2 regions of the Rhizobacter sp. P2_G4 genome follow, and region 1 is predicted to be linked to the other one. Evidence: riboswitches for the same ligand, from Rfam matches in the RefSeq annotation. Region 1 holds a riboswitch; the other holds the start of a gene.
What was found. Region 1 has a riboswitch for S-adenosylhomocysteine ahead of metH (methionine synthase). Riboswitches for the same ligand answer to the same signal wherever they lie in the genome.

Region 1 (7,515 bases):
TTCGAGAAGCGCTTACCTCTCGCAACGCGGCAAATGGTGACGATTCAGGCAGCTCTTGCGAGCAGGTGAATCGTCTGTAAGCGGCCGCAACCGCGGCCCGCTTTCACAGCGCCGTTACAGCAGCGATGCGAGCGATCGCTGGGCCTGGTGCGTGTCGAGCTGATTGCGCTCGGCCCAGTCCTTCAACTGGTCGTCGCCGATCTTGCCGACGTTGAAGTAGGTGGCCTCCGGGTGCGACAGATAGAAGCCGCTCACGCTGGCCGCCGGCGTCATCGCGAGGCTCTCGGTGAGGCCCATGCCGATGTCCTCGCACTGGAGCACGCGGAACATCTCGGCCTTTACCGTGTGGTCTGGGCAGGCCGGGTAGCCCGGTGCCGGGCGAATGCCGCGGTACTTCTCGGCGATCAACTCGTCGTTGCCCAGCGTCTCGTCGGGCACATAGCCCCAGAACTCCTTGCGCACGCGCTGGTGCATGCGCTCGGCGAACGACTCGGCCAGGCGATCGGCCAGGGCCTTCAGCATGATCGCGCTGTAATCGTCGTGGTCGTCGAGAAACTGTTTCTCCTTCTTCTCGGTGCCGATGCCGGCCGTCACGGCGAAGAGGCCGATGTAGTCGGCCACGCCCGACGACTTGGGGGCGATGAAGTCGGCCAGGCAGCGGTTGGGCCGCGTCATCTTTTGCCCATCCGGGCCGTCGACCACCGGCCGCACGCTCTGCATGCGCAGGCCGCGCCAGGTCATCAGCACTTCAGTGCGCGACTCGTCGGTGTAGATCTCGATGTCGTCGTCGTTCACCGTGTTAGCCGGGTACAGGCCGATCACGCCCTGCGCCGTGAGCCAGCGGCCCTTGATCAGGCGCGTCAGCATGCTCTGGCCGTCGCTGAACACGCGGCGTGCCGACTCGCCGACGATCTCGTCGGTCAGGATCGCGGGGTAGGGGCCGGCGAGGTCCCAGGTCTGGAAGAAGGGCGCCCAGTCGATGCACTGCGCGATCTCGGCGAGGTCGTAGTTCTTGAACACCCGCTTGCCCGTGAACCTGGGCTTGGGCGGCGTGTAGCCCGCCCAGTCGATCGGCGTCTTGTTGGCGCGCGCCTGCGCCAGCGTCACCAGCGGCGTGGCCTTCTTGTTGGCGTGCTGCTCGCGCACGCGGATGTAGTCGGCGTTCAGCTCGGCCACGTAGGCGGCGGCCTTGTCGTCGCTCAGCAGGTCGCTGCACACGCTCACGCTGCGGCTCGCATCGGGCACGTACACGACCGGGCCTTCGTAGTGCGGCGAGATCTTCACCGCGGTGTGCACGCGGCTCGTGGTGGCGCCGCCGATCAGCAGCGGAATCTTCTTGATGCGGAAGTAGTCGTCGCGCTGCATTTCGCCGGCGACGTGCTGCATTTCTTCGAGGCTCGGCGTGATCAGGCCCGACAGACCGATGATGTCAGCGCCCTCCACCTTGGCGCGTGCCAGGATGTCCTGGCACGGCACCATCACGCCCATGTTCACCACCTCGAAGTTATTGCACTGGAGCACGACGGTGACGATGTTCTTGCCGATGTCGTGCACGTCGCCCTTCACGGTCGCGATGATGATCTTGCCCTTGGCCTTGGCTTCACCGCCGGCGTCGATCAGCAGGCGCTTCTCTTCTTCGATGTAGGGCAGCAGGTGGGCCACGGCCTGCTTCATCACGCGGGCGCTCTTCACCACCTGCGGCAGGAACATCTTGCCCTGGCCAAAGAGGTCGCCGACGACGTTCATGCCGTCCATCAACGGCCCTTCAATCACATGCAGCGGCCGGCCGCCAGCGGCCTTGATGCGCTGGTAGACCTCTTCGGTGTCTTCGGTGATGAAGTCGTTGATGCCGTGGACCAGCGCATGGCTGAGGCGTTCGTCGACCGGCTTGGCGCGCCAGGCGAGCTTGGCGCTGTCGTCCTTGGCGGCGCCTTTGGCGCTCTCGGCCACTTCGACCAGGCGCTCACCCGCATCGGAGCGGCGGTTCAGCACCACGTCTTCCACGCGCTCGCGCAGCACCGGCTCCAGGTCGTCGTACACGCCGACCATGCCGGCGTTGACGATGCCCATGTCCATGCCCGCCTTGATCGCGTGGTACAGAAACACGGTGTGGATGGCTTCGCGCACCGGGTCGTTGCCGCGGAAGCTGAAGCTCACGTTGCTGACGCCGCCCGAGACCTTGGCGCCCGGTAAGTTCTCTTTGATCCAGCGCGTGGCGTTGATGAAGTCGACCGCGTAGTTGTCGTGCTCCTCGATGCCGGTGGCAATGGCGAAGATGTTGGGGTCGAAGATGATGTCTTCGGGCGGGAAGCCGATCTCGTCGACCAGCATGCGGTACGCGCGCTCGCAGATCTCGATCTTGCGTTCGAAGGTGTCGGCCTGGCCCTTCTCGTCGAAGGCCATCACCACCGCCGCGGCACCGTAGCGGCGCACCAGCTTGGCCTGGTGCTTGAACTGCTCCACGCCTTCTTTCATCGAGATGGAGTTGACGATGCCCTTGCCCTGAATGCACTTGAGGCCGGCTTCGATCACCTCCCACTTCGAGCTGTCGATCATGATCGGCACGCGCGCGATCTCGGGCTCGCTTGCGATCAGGTTCAGGAATCGGACCATGGCAGCCTTGCTGTCGAGCATGGCCTCGTCCATGTTGATGTCGATCACCTGGGCGCCGTTTTCCACTTGTTGGCGCGCGACCGCCAGGGCTTCTTCGAACTGGCCGTTGAGGATGAGGCGTGCAAAGGCCTTGGAGCCGGTGACATTGGTGCGCTCGCCGATGTTGACGAACAGGCTGCCCTCGCCGATGAGCACGGGCTCGAGCCCCGAGAGCTTCATCGGCGGAACGGCTGGAACGGGGCGGGCAGCGGGCGTGGCGGTCATGGCAGCATCAGACTCGGCATGCGCTGCGGTGCTCACCCGCAGCGCATGCGGTAGCGGTGCGGTACACCGGGGCATGCAGGGGCGAGCGTCGTTGCGAGCTTCCAAGCCTGGCGGCACCCGGAAGAGATGGGCACCGTCGCAACGCTCCTTGGAAGCTGTCGATTTTAAGCGTCCGCGGCTCGTTCGATCCGTGAAATTGGCCAGTCAGCAGCTCGTTACAACCCCAAGAGACCCCCTTGGCGTGTTCGGGGTGTTCAGCGGTTCCAATGGCTGGCCACGACAAAATCACAAGACCATGCTGCAGCATCCTGTCCTGAGACTCGCCCTCCTCGCTTCCCTGCTGGCCGGTTGCGCCGCTCCGCCGCCCAAGGTGGTGCCGGTGCCACCGGTCGTCACCTCGGTGCCGGGCTCCGCACCGGGGCCGGTCTACGGGCAGGCGCCGTCGCCTGATGCCCGCGGCTGGTCGCCGCAGATGGAAGCCGCAGAACGCCAGCTCAGCAACGCGCTCAGCGGCAGCGGCGTGTCTTTGGCCAAGACTACCGACGAGCGCCTGTGGATCACGTTGCCGGGCGACCTGGCCTTCCAGCCCAACCGCTCGGCGCTGAAGCCCGGCGCGACGGCCGTGCTCGACAAGATCGTCGTTGCGCTGCGTGGCGTGCCGGCGGCCGAAGTGCGCATCGTCGGCCACACCGACTCCAAGGGTGCCGCTGCAGCCAATGACGCGCTCTCGCTCGACCGCGCGGCCAGCACGCGCGATTGGCTGGTGGCACGCGGCATGTCGCCGGTGCGGATTGCGGTGGCGGGCCGCGGCTCGCGCGACCCATTGGCCAGCAACGACGACGAGGCCGGGCGGGCCACCAATCGGCGGGTGGAAATTCTGGTCGGCGAGAAGGCCAAGCCAGGCGCCTCGGCGTCGAAGTAAAGAGCCAAGGCCTCGGCCGACATGGGCCGAGAGTCTCTGACCTGCTCAGGCCGCCATGAGCGCGCCGAACAACGGATCGTGTCGGCTGCGCGGGCGGTACGCCGCCACACGCTTGGCTATCTCTGCGATGTGCTCCGGTGTCGTGCCGCAGCAGCCGCCGGCGATGTTCAGGAAGCCTGCTTTCGCGAATTCTTCGACCAGCCCGCCGGTGATGTCGGGCGTCTCATCGAAGCCGGTGTCGCTCATCGGGTTGGGCAGACCGGCGTTCGGATAGCAGCTGATGAAGGTGTCGCCGGCCACCTTGGCCAGCTCTTCGATGTAAGGCCGCATCAGCGCCGCGCCGAGTGCGCAGTTCAAGCCTACGGCCAGCGGCTTGGCGTGGCGCACGCTGTGCCAGAAGGCGCTCACCGTCTGGCCCGAGAGGATGCGCCCCGAGGCGTCGGTCACGGTGCCCGAGATGATGACCGGCAGGCGCTCGCCGGTGGCCTCCATCAACTCGTCGAGCGCGAAGATGGCGGCTTTGGCATTCAGCGTGTCGAAGATGGTCTCGACCAGGAACAGGTCGGCGCCACCTTCGAGCAAAGCCTCGGCCTGCTCGTAGTAGGCGTCTTTCAACGCGTCGAAGCTCACGTTGCGCGCCGCCGGGTCGTTCACGTCGGGGCTGATGCTCGCGGTCTTGGGTGTCGGGCCGAGGGCGCCGGCCACGTAGCGCGGCTTGTCGGGGGTGCTGTACTTGTCGCAGGCGGCGCGCGCGAGTCGGGCGCCGGCCACGTTCATCTCGCGTGCCACATGGGCTAAGCCGTAGTCTTCCTGGGCCACGCTGGTGGCGCCGAAGGTGTTGGTCTCGATCAGATCGGCCCCGGCGGCGAGGTACTGCTCATGGATCTCGGTGATCACATCGGGCCGTGTGAACTGCAGCAGCTCGTTGTTGCCCTTCAGGTCCTTGGGGTGGTCCTTGAAACGCTCGCCGCGGTAGTCGGCCTCGGTCAGCTTGTAGCGCTGGATCATCGTGCCCATCGCACCGTCGAGGATGGCGATGCGGTTCTTGAGGATCTGGGGCAGCGCGGCGGCGCGGGTGTAGACGGAAGCGTTCATCTCGTGATTGTAGAAACGCTGTCAAGCCCCTGCATTGCAGCGAGTTAGGTCGCAACGGTCTGAGACAAGGTGTCTCCGAAGAGCGAGGGGCGGAAATCGAGCGCGCGCGGACCATCGTCGTTCATGGCCCACAAGGCCAGCGCGGCGGCCGGCATCGGTTTGGCGAACAGGTAGCCCTGCAGCTCGTTGCAGCCGAGGCTGCGCAGGATCTCCTGCTGCTGCTCGGTCTCCACGCCTTCGGCCACCACCTTCAGGCCGAGGGCCTGGGCCAACTTCACGACGGCGTCGACGATGGCCCGAGCGTCGGCGCTGGTTTCGAGGTCGAGCACGAAGCTGCGGTCGATCTTGAGCTCCTCGGCGGCCAGTTGGCGCAGGTAGCTCAACGATGAATAGCCGGTGCCGAAATCGTCGATCGACAGGTGCACGCCAATGGCTGAGAGCCGCTCGATCATCAGCAGCGTGGCGCGCGTGTCGTCCATCGCGGACGATTCGGTGATCTCGCAGGTCAGCAGCGAAGGTTCCACGTTGTTGCGCTTCAAAGCGCTGACAAGGCGCTCGACGAGGTCGACCTGGCGCAGCTGGTGCACCGACAGGTTGATGGCCACGCGCATGCGCAGGCCCTGGTCGCGCCACACGCGGATCTGCCGGCACACGTCTTCGATCAGCCAGTTGCCCAGCGCGTTGATCAGGCCATAGCGCTCGGCCAGCGGAATGAAGATGTGGGGGCCGATCATGCCGCGCTGCGGGTGCTTCCAGCGCATCAGCGCTTCGGCCCCGGTGATCTGGCCGCTCGGCGCGTGGATCTTCGGTTGGTAATGGAGCTCGAGCTCCTTGTTGGCGATGGCGCGCCGCAGGTCCTGCAGCAACTCGACTTGCTCGCGCGCGCCGGCCACCATGCGCTCCTCGAAGAAGCAGTGCGCGCCGCCGCCGGTGTGCTTGGCAGCCCGCATCGCCGCGGCTGCGTGGGCGATCAGCTTCGTCGGCGACCCATGCGCCGGGTACATCGCCACACCGACCGAGCACGACATCGAGATCTCGTGTTCTTCAATGCGGCACAACTCGTTCATGCCGCCGAGCACATTCACGGCGGCCTCCGAAGCCTCTTGCGAGCCGGGGTTGCCGACCAGCATCAGCATGAATTCGTCGCCTCCGGCTCGAGCCACGACATCGCCTGGGCCCGCCAGCGCGCGCAGGCGCTGCGCCACTTCTCGCAAGACCTGGTCGCCGGTGCTCTGGCCGAAGGATTCGTTGACCGCCTTGAGACCGTCGACATTGATGAACAGCAGCGCCAGCTTCTGTTGCTGACGGTCAGCGCGGATCGCCGCGGCCTGCAGCCATTCCTCGAACATCGTGCGGTTGGGCAGCTCGGTCAGCTTATCGGTCTGGGCTGCACGTTTGACTTCTTCGCGCGTGCGCCTGAGCAGCCGCCGAAAGCGGGCTTCGAGCAGCGAGATCATCAGCAGCAGGCCCAGCAAGGCGGGCACGCCCAGGGCGGCCAGTGCCGTCATGGTGCCCACGCCAATGCGGTTGGCCGCGAGCGACACTGACAGTTCGGGAATCGACGCGGCGTACAGCACGCTGGCGTTGCCCGCGGCAATGGCGGCGCCCAGCCCGAGCGCCACGCCCGCCTGCCAGCCGAAGCCCAGGTGGGCGGCGCTGCGCCGCAGTTTGGCGACGATGGACAAGGCTGCGCCCGAACAGACACAGGCCGTGGCCCAGCCCGCCGCCAGCAGCAGCCACTTCCAGTGCACCGCTGGTGCGATCTGCAGTGCCCACAGGCCCATGGCGGGCACGACGCACACGCCGCTGCCGAGCACCAGCGCGGCGATCACCACGCGAACGGCTCCCAGGTGCGGGCGGGCGGTGAGGTGCACGCCGATCAGTGAACTCATGAACGCCACGCCGAGGGCACCCAAGGCGATGCCTGCGTCATACCCGCGGGCGAACGGCAGCGGCTCGCCGGCCATCGCTATGAAATGGGTCGCCCAGGTGCCGGTCGACAAGGCGAGTGCAGCGACGACCAGCGAACGCCAGACGGTGAAGTTGTGGCGCGACGACACGCCGCGCGCAAGGTCGAGCGCCACATAAGCGGCGAACATGGCCATGGCTGTGGAGGCGGCCCACAAATCTGCGCGAAACCTCCACTCGAGAAATATCTCTTCCATCGAACCCTCGGCCACACGGTCGTCCGTTCTTTATCGGCCGAACGGGAGGCGGCTTGAGCGTTGCTACTGGGGCGTGACGGAAGTCTCGTTCAGTGCAGGAACCCGATGTCTCTGCGGCGGCGCACCTCGGGCTTCACGCGGTGCTCGGCCTCGAGCTGCGACAGGAATTCGTCGGGCGAAAAGACCTCGCCCAGTACATCGACCTGCCGCTTCACCGATGCAAAGTCGCCCGGCACCAGCGCGTCCAACCGGTGCAAGCGCTCGGTCTGTTCGGCGTTCAGCAGGCTGGCATCGCCGCCCAGGGCCTCGGCGACGAACATGCGTTCGCGCTGCCCGGCCGTCAGCGGCATGAAGCGGATCTTGAAGGTGAAGCGCCGCAGCGCCGCTTCATCCAGATCGTCGAACAGGTTGGTGGTGCAGATGAACACGCCTGAGAAGCGCTCCATGCCTTGCAGC
Region 2 (7,515 bases), on a different contig from region 1:
AGTGCGAGGCCGCTTCCACGCCCTCGGCAAGGATGGCCTGCACCGCGGCAAAGGTGCCGTCTTGCGTGGAGCCGCCGGCACCGTAGGTCACCGAGCAGAACTGCGGCTTCAGCGCATAGAGCTGCTGGCGCACGGCGGCGAGCTTGGTGACGCCTTCGGGCGTCTTGGGGGGGAAGAACTCCAGGCTCAGGGGAAGACGTTGCGTGCTCATGCCTAACTCTCTTGTCAGTCAATAACCCGTTCGGGCTGAGGTATCGAAGCTTGTTCAGGCCGCGCAGGGCTTCGATACCTCAGCCCGAACGGTTGTTGGGATGTGGCGTGGTCGTCAGGCGGGCTGCTTCGCCCACACGAAGAATTCGGTGTTGCCGTTGCCGCCCTTGATCGGGCTCTCGAAGTACTTTTGCACCTTCAGGCCCAGGCCCTTGCAGGCCTGCCAGAGGCGGGTCTCGACTTCGGCGAAGTGCACCTTGTCTTTCACGATGCCGCCCTTGCCGATCTGCGCCGGCTGCAGCTCGAACTGCGGCTTCACCAGCACCAGCAAGTGGCCGCCCGGCGCGAGGTACTCGACCATGGTCGGCAGCACGTGCGTGGAGGTAATGAACGACAGGTCGGCGGTGACGAAGCCGAAGCTGTGCGGCGTGTTGGCAGCCTCGAAGGCCGTGCCTGTCACGTCGCGGCCGTTGATGCCTTCGAAGCACACCACGCGCTCATCGGCCTGCAGCTTCGGGTGCAGCTGACCGTGGCCCACGTCGATGCCGACCACGCGCTTCGCGCCGGCCTGCAGCAGCGCATCGGTGAAGCCACCGGTGCTCTGGCCGAGGTCGAGGCAATCGAGCCCGTTGACGTCGATGCCGCAATGCTTCAACGCGCCCTCGAGCTTGAGCCCGCCGCGCGATACGAAGCGAAGCTCCGCGTCGTCGGTGATCTCGATCTCGCAGCCTTCGGGCACGTCGAGCCCCGCCTTGTTGACGACGGCCCAGCCCTTGGGGCCAAGCCAGCGCACGGCGTTGCGCTCGATCAGGCGCTGTGCCGCCGAGCGGGTCGGCACGAGGCCTTGTTGAAGCAGAAGTTGGTCAGCGCGCATGGGTACCTTTGAGAGAACAGATCGGGCCAGCGCGACGCGCTGGGCCCGATATCCAGCAACTCGCCGCGGAACGGGTTTCCCGGCCGCAGGCGAGGCGCCCCTCGGGGGCAGGAGCGCAGCGACTGGGGGGCTTAATACCGATACGTATCAGGCTTGTACGGGCCTTGCTTTGGCACGCCGATGTACGCGGCTTGCTCGTCAGTCAGCTCCGTCAGCATCGCGCCGACCTTCTTCAGGTGCAGGCGAGCGACCTTCTCATCGAGGTGCTTGGGCAGCACGTACACCTTGCCGATGTCGTACGAATCGCTGTGCGTGAACAGCTCGATCTGCGCGATCGTCTGGTTCGCGAACGAGCTGCTCATCACGAAGCTCGGGTGGCCCGTGCCGCAGCCCAGGTTCACCAGGCGGCCCTTGGCCAGCATGATGATGCGCTTGCCGTCCGGGAAGATCACGTGGTCGACCTGCGGCTTGATCTCTTCCCAGGTGTACTTCTCGAGCGACGCGATGTCGATCTCGTTGTCGAAGTGGCCGATGTTGCAGACGATGGCCTGGTCCTTCATGGCCTTCATGTGGTCGTGCGTGATGATCGACTTGTTGCCGGTGGTCGTCACGAAGATGTCGGCCTTGTCGGCGGCGTACTCCATGGTCACGACCTTGTAGCCTTCCATCGCGGCCTGCAGGGCGTTGATGGGGTCGATCTCGGTCACCCACACCTGGGCGCTCAGGGCGCGCAGGGCTTGGGCAGAGCCCTTGCCCACGTCGCCGTAGCCTGCGACCACGGCCACCTTGCCGGCGATCATCACGTCGGTCGCACGCTTGATGCCGTCGACCAGCGACTCGCGGCAGCCGTACAGGTTGTCGAACTTGCTCTTGGTGACGCTGTCGTTCACGTTGATGGCGCGGAAGGGCAGCGTGCCCTTGGCGCTCATTTCCTTCAGGCGGTGCACCCCCGTCGTCGTCTCTTCAGTGACGCCGATGATCTGCGCGGCCTTGCGGGTGTACCAGGTCGGGTCGACGGCGAGCTTGGCCTTGATGGCGGCAAACAGGCAGGTCTCTTCTTCGCTGGACGGCTTGCTGATGACCGATGCGTCCTTCTCGGCCTTCTGGCCGAGGATCATCAACAGCGTGGCGTCGCCGCCGTCGTCGAGGATCATGTTCGGGCCTTCACCTTCAGAGCCCTTGGGGCCGAAGTCGAAGATGCGGTGGGTGAAGTCCCAGTACTCGGTCAGCGTCTCGCCCTTGTGCGCGAACACCGGCGTGCCCTTTTCGGCCAGTGCTGCAGCAGCGTGGTCTTGGGTCGAGAAGATGTTGCACGAGGCCCAGCGCACCGAGGCGCCGAGCGCTTGCAGCGTCTCGACCAGCACGGCGGTCTGGATGGTCATGTGGATGCTGCCGGTGATGCGTGCACCCTTGAGCGGCTGGCTCTTGGTGAACTCTTCGCGGATGGCCATCAGGCCGGGCATCTCGGTTTGGGCGATCTTGATTTCCTTGCGGCCCCAGGCGGCAAGGGACAGGTCGCGCACGGCGTGGTCGGTGTTGAGAACGGCGTTCATGTCAGGCTCCAGTCGATCAAGGAACCCGCACGCGGATCACAACAGGGGAAGTTCATCGACTCACCCACGAAGAACCAGCATGCGGGTGAGCGCAGTTGCAAGTGGCACGTTTGCCACTTTTCCGAGCCTGGGGCACACGCGCCATGTGGCGACTCGTGCCTTGCAACGCTCCTCGGAAAGTGGGGCGAATTGTAGTTCAGCACCCGGTCGATATCCAGGTCGTATTTCGCTATCACCCTCTCGCCAGTCTGCTTGACAGAGAATTTGCCGACCGGCTGGTTCCGGCCAGCCACACGAGGAAAGTTCATGCCTGACCTTCGTCCACGCCTTTGGGCCGAGCTGCCTGCCGAAGCGGCACGCGCTGTCACGGGCGTGCTGACCGACATCGACGACACGCTCACCACCCAGGGGGCGATCACACCCGATGCTCTGGCCGCGTTGCGGCGCTTGCGCGATGCCGGCCTGCCGGTCATTGCGATCACTGGCCGGCCGATGGGCTGGAGCATTCCATTCGCACACGCGTGGCCGGTGAATGCGATCGTGGCCGAGAACGGCTCGGTGGCGCTGTTCTGCGAAGGCGAGGTGCTGCACACCGAGTATTCGCAAGACGAGGCAACGCGCGAACACAACGCGCGCCGCCTGCGCGAAGTCGCGCAGCGTGTGCTGCGCGAGGTGCCGGGCGCCACGCTGTCGCAAGACAGCGCCGGCCGTGTGACCGACATCGCCATCGACCACAGCGAGTTCGCGCAACTGAGCACGGCGCAGATCGACGAGGTGGTGAAGGTGATGCGCGCCGAAGGCATGAATGCCACGGTGAGCTCGATCCACATCAACGGCTGGTTCGGCGACCACACCAAGCTCAGTGGCGCGCGCTGGGCCGTGCAGCGCCTGTTCGGCCGGCAGATCGATTCGGAACTAGCGGAGTGGGTCTACGTGGGTGACTCCACCAACGACCAGCTGATGTTCGGCCACTTCCCTCTGAGCGTCGGCGTGGCGAACGTGCTGCAGTTCAGCGCTCAGCTGCGCACCTGGCCAGCCTACATCACGCAGGGCGAACGCGGCGCAGGCTTTGCCGAAGTGGCCGAGACCGTGCTGTCTGCAAGAGCCGCGCGATGAGTTGACTAGCGCGCGAGCGGCACGCGCACCGTGTTCAGCCCGTCGGACAGGCTGAACTCAAAGCTGCCGCCGGCCGGCACGCTCGCCAACGGCAGCGACGCGGTGCCGCCTTGCAGGTCTTGCGCGAGCGTCGAACGCTGGGCACCGACGTGCGTGACCGTGAGATAGGGGTAGCGAGTGGCGTCCCAGCTCAGCTGCAGCGTGCCGTTCTTCTCTGTGACTTGCACCTGCGGCTTCGTGCTGGCTGCGCGTTCGGTTGCCTGGGTCGTGGATGCGGCCGTCGCCTTGGCTTCGCTTTGCAGCAGCGTCTGGCCATCTTTGAGGATGGTCATGCTGAAGATCGTGCCGGGGTGCGGGATGGTGAAGCCGAAGCGTTGGCTCGCGATGTGGTCGATCTGCTTGGTGGCAAACGAGTATTCCATCGTGCCTTGCGCGGAGACGATGCGCAGCAGGTAGGGCCCGGCGCTTGGCAGGCGCGCTTCGCCGTAGAGGGACTTGAGCGGCGTGAGGCCGACCTTGCCCGACTCGATCTGCCCGCTGACCAGCAACAGCTCTTGGGGGCCGGAGGCGACGCTGGCCGACGCCGCCTTCTCGGACTTCGCCGAGGGTGTGATGAAGACCTGCACCTTGCGGTAGTTGTAGTCGGAGAAGGTGTCTCCGCTGCAGTAGCTCATGATGTCGTGGATGTCGGTCTTCCTCGGGTCGATGAAGGTCTTGGACTCTGCGTTGTAGCCCCAGATGTAGCGGCCGGACGCGCCCAGTGTGGCATCGGCGTACGGGTACTGCGGGTCGGCGTCGCTCGGGCCACCGCAGGGGGCGTGCGCCAGGTCGAGGTTGTGGCCGATCTCATGGGTCATGGCTTCGCTCACGCTGGATGCGTTGCTCGGCATGTCGAAACCCACCGCCGCGTTGCCGGGCATGTAGCCCAGGCCGGCGAGGCCGTAGGTGCGCTTCGGCAAGAAGCCGAAGTAGTAGCTCTGGCTGGAAGCCTGCTCCAGCAGGTGCAGGTCGTCCAGCTCGGACAGCACCTTGTCGAAGGCCGAGCTCCAGTCCGATTCGGTGGTCGGCAGCGAGGTCACGCTTTTCGACACGTAGGTGGCATGCGTTTGCAGCGTCACGCTGGTTACCGGCATGCGGGCCTGCACATAGGTGTCGGCCTTGGCCACCACCTGGCCGGTGGTTCCGCCGATCTGCACCGGGATGGCGACGAGCTTCATCGCCATGCTGGCGCTCACACGCGGGTTGATCGTGGTGGCAGGCTGGCCGTTCGCGAGGCTGGCCGTGAGGCGCAGGCCGCTGACCACCAGATTCGCCGGCACGACGGCGCTGTACGAGTCGGTGAAGCTGGGTACTGCCGACACCGCGGTGGGCAGCTTGCCCGTGGGTGCCGTGAGCGCGATTGCTTGAACGAGCTGCCCGGTGGACGTCTCGACCCGCAGGCTGCCAGCGGGTTTGGCCTCCTGCTGCTGGGTGGTGGTGGCGTTGACCTTCACCAGAACCGCCTTGCCCGCGACCAGCACCAGGGCGCTGTCGGTGCTCGGGAAAAGCAGTGACTGCGCGAGCTCGATGTTGGCGATGCGCGCCGACGATGTGGCCGGAGCCGGAGCCGGAGCCGGAGCCGGAGCAGGAGCAGGAGCAGGAGCAGGAGCAGGAGCAGGAGCAGGAGCAGGAGCAGGGCTGGGTGCTGGTGCTGGTGCTGGTGCTGGTGCAGGTGCTGGTGCTGGTGCTGGTGCAGGTGCAGGTGCAGGTGCAGGTGCAGGTGCAGGTGCAGGTGCAGGTGCAGGTGCAGGTGCAGGTGCAGGTGTCGAACTCGCCGGGATCGGTGTGGACGGCGCGGAGTCATTGCTGCCTCCGCAGGCGGTGAGGGCCACCGCGGCGCTGATGGCGCTCAGCAGCTGCAATCGAGGCGCACGTGCGGGCTTCAGTGGCGGCTTGGGCAAGCCCGCGACGAGGGTGATGTTCTTCATTGTTTGATCCCGGGGCCTAACGGTTTTTCGACAGACCGTATTGTTGGCCGGGGATGCGCAGCACCTCGCTACAGACTGTAAAGAGTCCCTCGAATCCAGCACTTTTGCGCACAGGCGGCGGGTGAACTCCGTGCGTTATTCACGGGCCGACTCCGACACAAGGTCAAGCTCAAGGCGCAGGCGAGATCAGCGGCGCCATGCTGGTCATGGTGGCCGGCCCGAAGATGGTGGCGAAGGCCACGTCTTTCGCGTCGCGGCCCATCGCAATGCGCACCAGCGAGTCGACCGATGCCATGCGCGTCGCATCGAACATCACCCATTCGCCGCCCAGCCAGGCTTCGAACACGGCATGGAAATCGGGCGGCGGCTCGTCGAATTGCGAGTAGCCCACCACCAGCCGCGCCGGGATGTTGATGGCGCGGCAGAAGGTCACGCCCAGGTGCGAGAAGTCGCGGCACACGCCGGCGCGGTTGCGGAACACATCGCAGGCCGTGGTGGTGGCGTTGCTCGAGCCCAGGGTGTAATCGACGTTTTCGTAGATCCAGTCGGCGATGGCCTGCACGCGCGAGTAGCCTTGTGGCAAGCCACCGAAGATCTTCTGCGCCGCATGCGACAGCAGGTCGGATTCGCAGTAGCGCGTGGGCATCAGGTTGTGCAGCACCGAGTCGGGCAGCTCGGCGATCGGCATCTCGGGTGCGCTCGTGTCGCGCGGCTTGACGGTGCGCCGCACCTGCGCGCGGTAGTGCAGCGCGAGTTCGCCGGCCTGCGCCTGCAGCCGCATGAAGCGGTGGCCGATGGTCGGGTCTTCGTAGGTATGGGCTGTCAGCGCGGGCATGATGTCCAGCGATTCGTTCAGCACCTCCTGGTCCATGCCATGCAACGCATGAATCTGGAACAGGAAGTCGGCCATGCCGCTGAGCTGGTAGTTCAGCTTGCAGTCGATGTCGAACACCTGCTCTTTGCCTTTGCCCTCACCCTTGTCGGCAGCGGGTGGCTTGGCAGCGGCAGGCGGGGTCAGCACGGCACTCATGGCAGAACTTTCAAAGGCAGTTGTGGAGCCTGCATTCAACCGTGCATGGTGGCTTCGCCCCATCGGCCTGTCACCGTTTCGCAGGTAGGACAACGGCGCGCACCGTGGCTGTGCACAATGGCCCGGTATGTCTGAAACCACCCTTCCGCGAGACGACACATGATGCTGCGCGATCACCCGGCGCTCGCCGGGCTCACGGTGCTCGAGCGTGGCTGGCTGTCGTCGAACAATGTGCTCGTCCACCCGCAAGGCGACGAGGCTGGCGCCACCCTGATCGACAGCGGCCATGTGGCGCACAGCGAGCAGACCGTGGCGCTGATCAGGCACAGCCTGCAAGGCCGGGCGCTCGCACGCGTTGTCAACACACACCTGCATTCCGATCACTGCGGCGGCAATGCCGCCTTGCAGCGAGCCTTCGGTGCCCAGGTGTTCGTGCCACCGGGCCAGGCCGAAGCGGTGCGCACCTGGGACACACAGGCCCTGAGCTACGCGCCCTCCGGCCAGCGCTGCGAGCGCTTTGTGTTGCATGGCGTGTTGTCGCCCGGCGACTTGCTGGACGCAGGTGGGCGGCAGTTCGAAGTGCTGGCGGCACCGGGCCACGACCCTCACTCGGTGGTTCTGTTTGACCGTCATCACGGCTTGCTGATTTCGGCCGACGCGCTGTGGGAGAACGGCTTCGGCGTCGTCTTCCCGGAGCTCGAAGGTGAGTCAGCCTTCGACGACGTGGGCGCCGTGCTCGACCTGATCGAGAAACTGCCGGTGACG

Region 2: another riboswitch for S-adenosylhomocysteine. It lies ahead of ahcY (adenosylhomocysteinase); the one in region 1 lies ahead of metH (methionine synthase).

What each region holds. Positions count from the first base shown of each region.
Region 1 covers NZ_JBFUFG010000001.1:1,191,014-1,198,528, forward strand. The annotation lists gene metH (methionine synthase) at 115-2,952, opposite strand; S-adenosyl-L-homocysteine riboswitch at 2,954-3,033, opposite strand; gene AC1DYS_RS05645 (OmpA family protein) at 3,173-3,799, shown strand; gene AC1DYS_RS05650 (homocysteine S-methyltransferase family protein) at 3,845-4,894, opposite strand; gene AC1DYS_RS05655 (putative bifunctional diguanylate cyclase/phosphodiesterase) at 4,939-6,999, opposite strand; gene AC1DYS_RS05660 (ATP-binding protein) at 7,149-7,515, opposite strand, start outside.
Region 2 covers NZ_JBFUFG010000010.1:154,324-161,838, reverse strand. The annotation lists gene metF (methylenetetrahydrofolate reductase [NAD(P)H]) at 1-211, opposite strand, end outside; gene AC1DYS_RS26510 (TlyA family RNA methyltransferase) at 326-1,084, opposite strand; gene ahcY (adenosylhomocysteinase) at 1,216-2,637, opposite strand; S-adenosyl-L-homocysteine riboswitch at 2,718-2,817, opposite strand; gene AC1DYS_RS26500 (HAD family hydrolase) at 2,944-3,753, shown strand; gene AC1DYS_RS26495 (M66 family metalloprotease) at 3,759-5,246, opposite strand; gene AC1DYS_RS26490 (hypothetical protein) at 5,342-5,617, shown strand; gene AC1DYS_RS26485 (transglutaminase-like domain-containing protein) at 5,890-6,750, opposite strand; gene AC1DYS_RS26480 (MBL fold metallo-hydrolase) at 6,910-7,515, shown strand, end outside.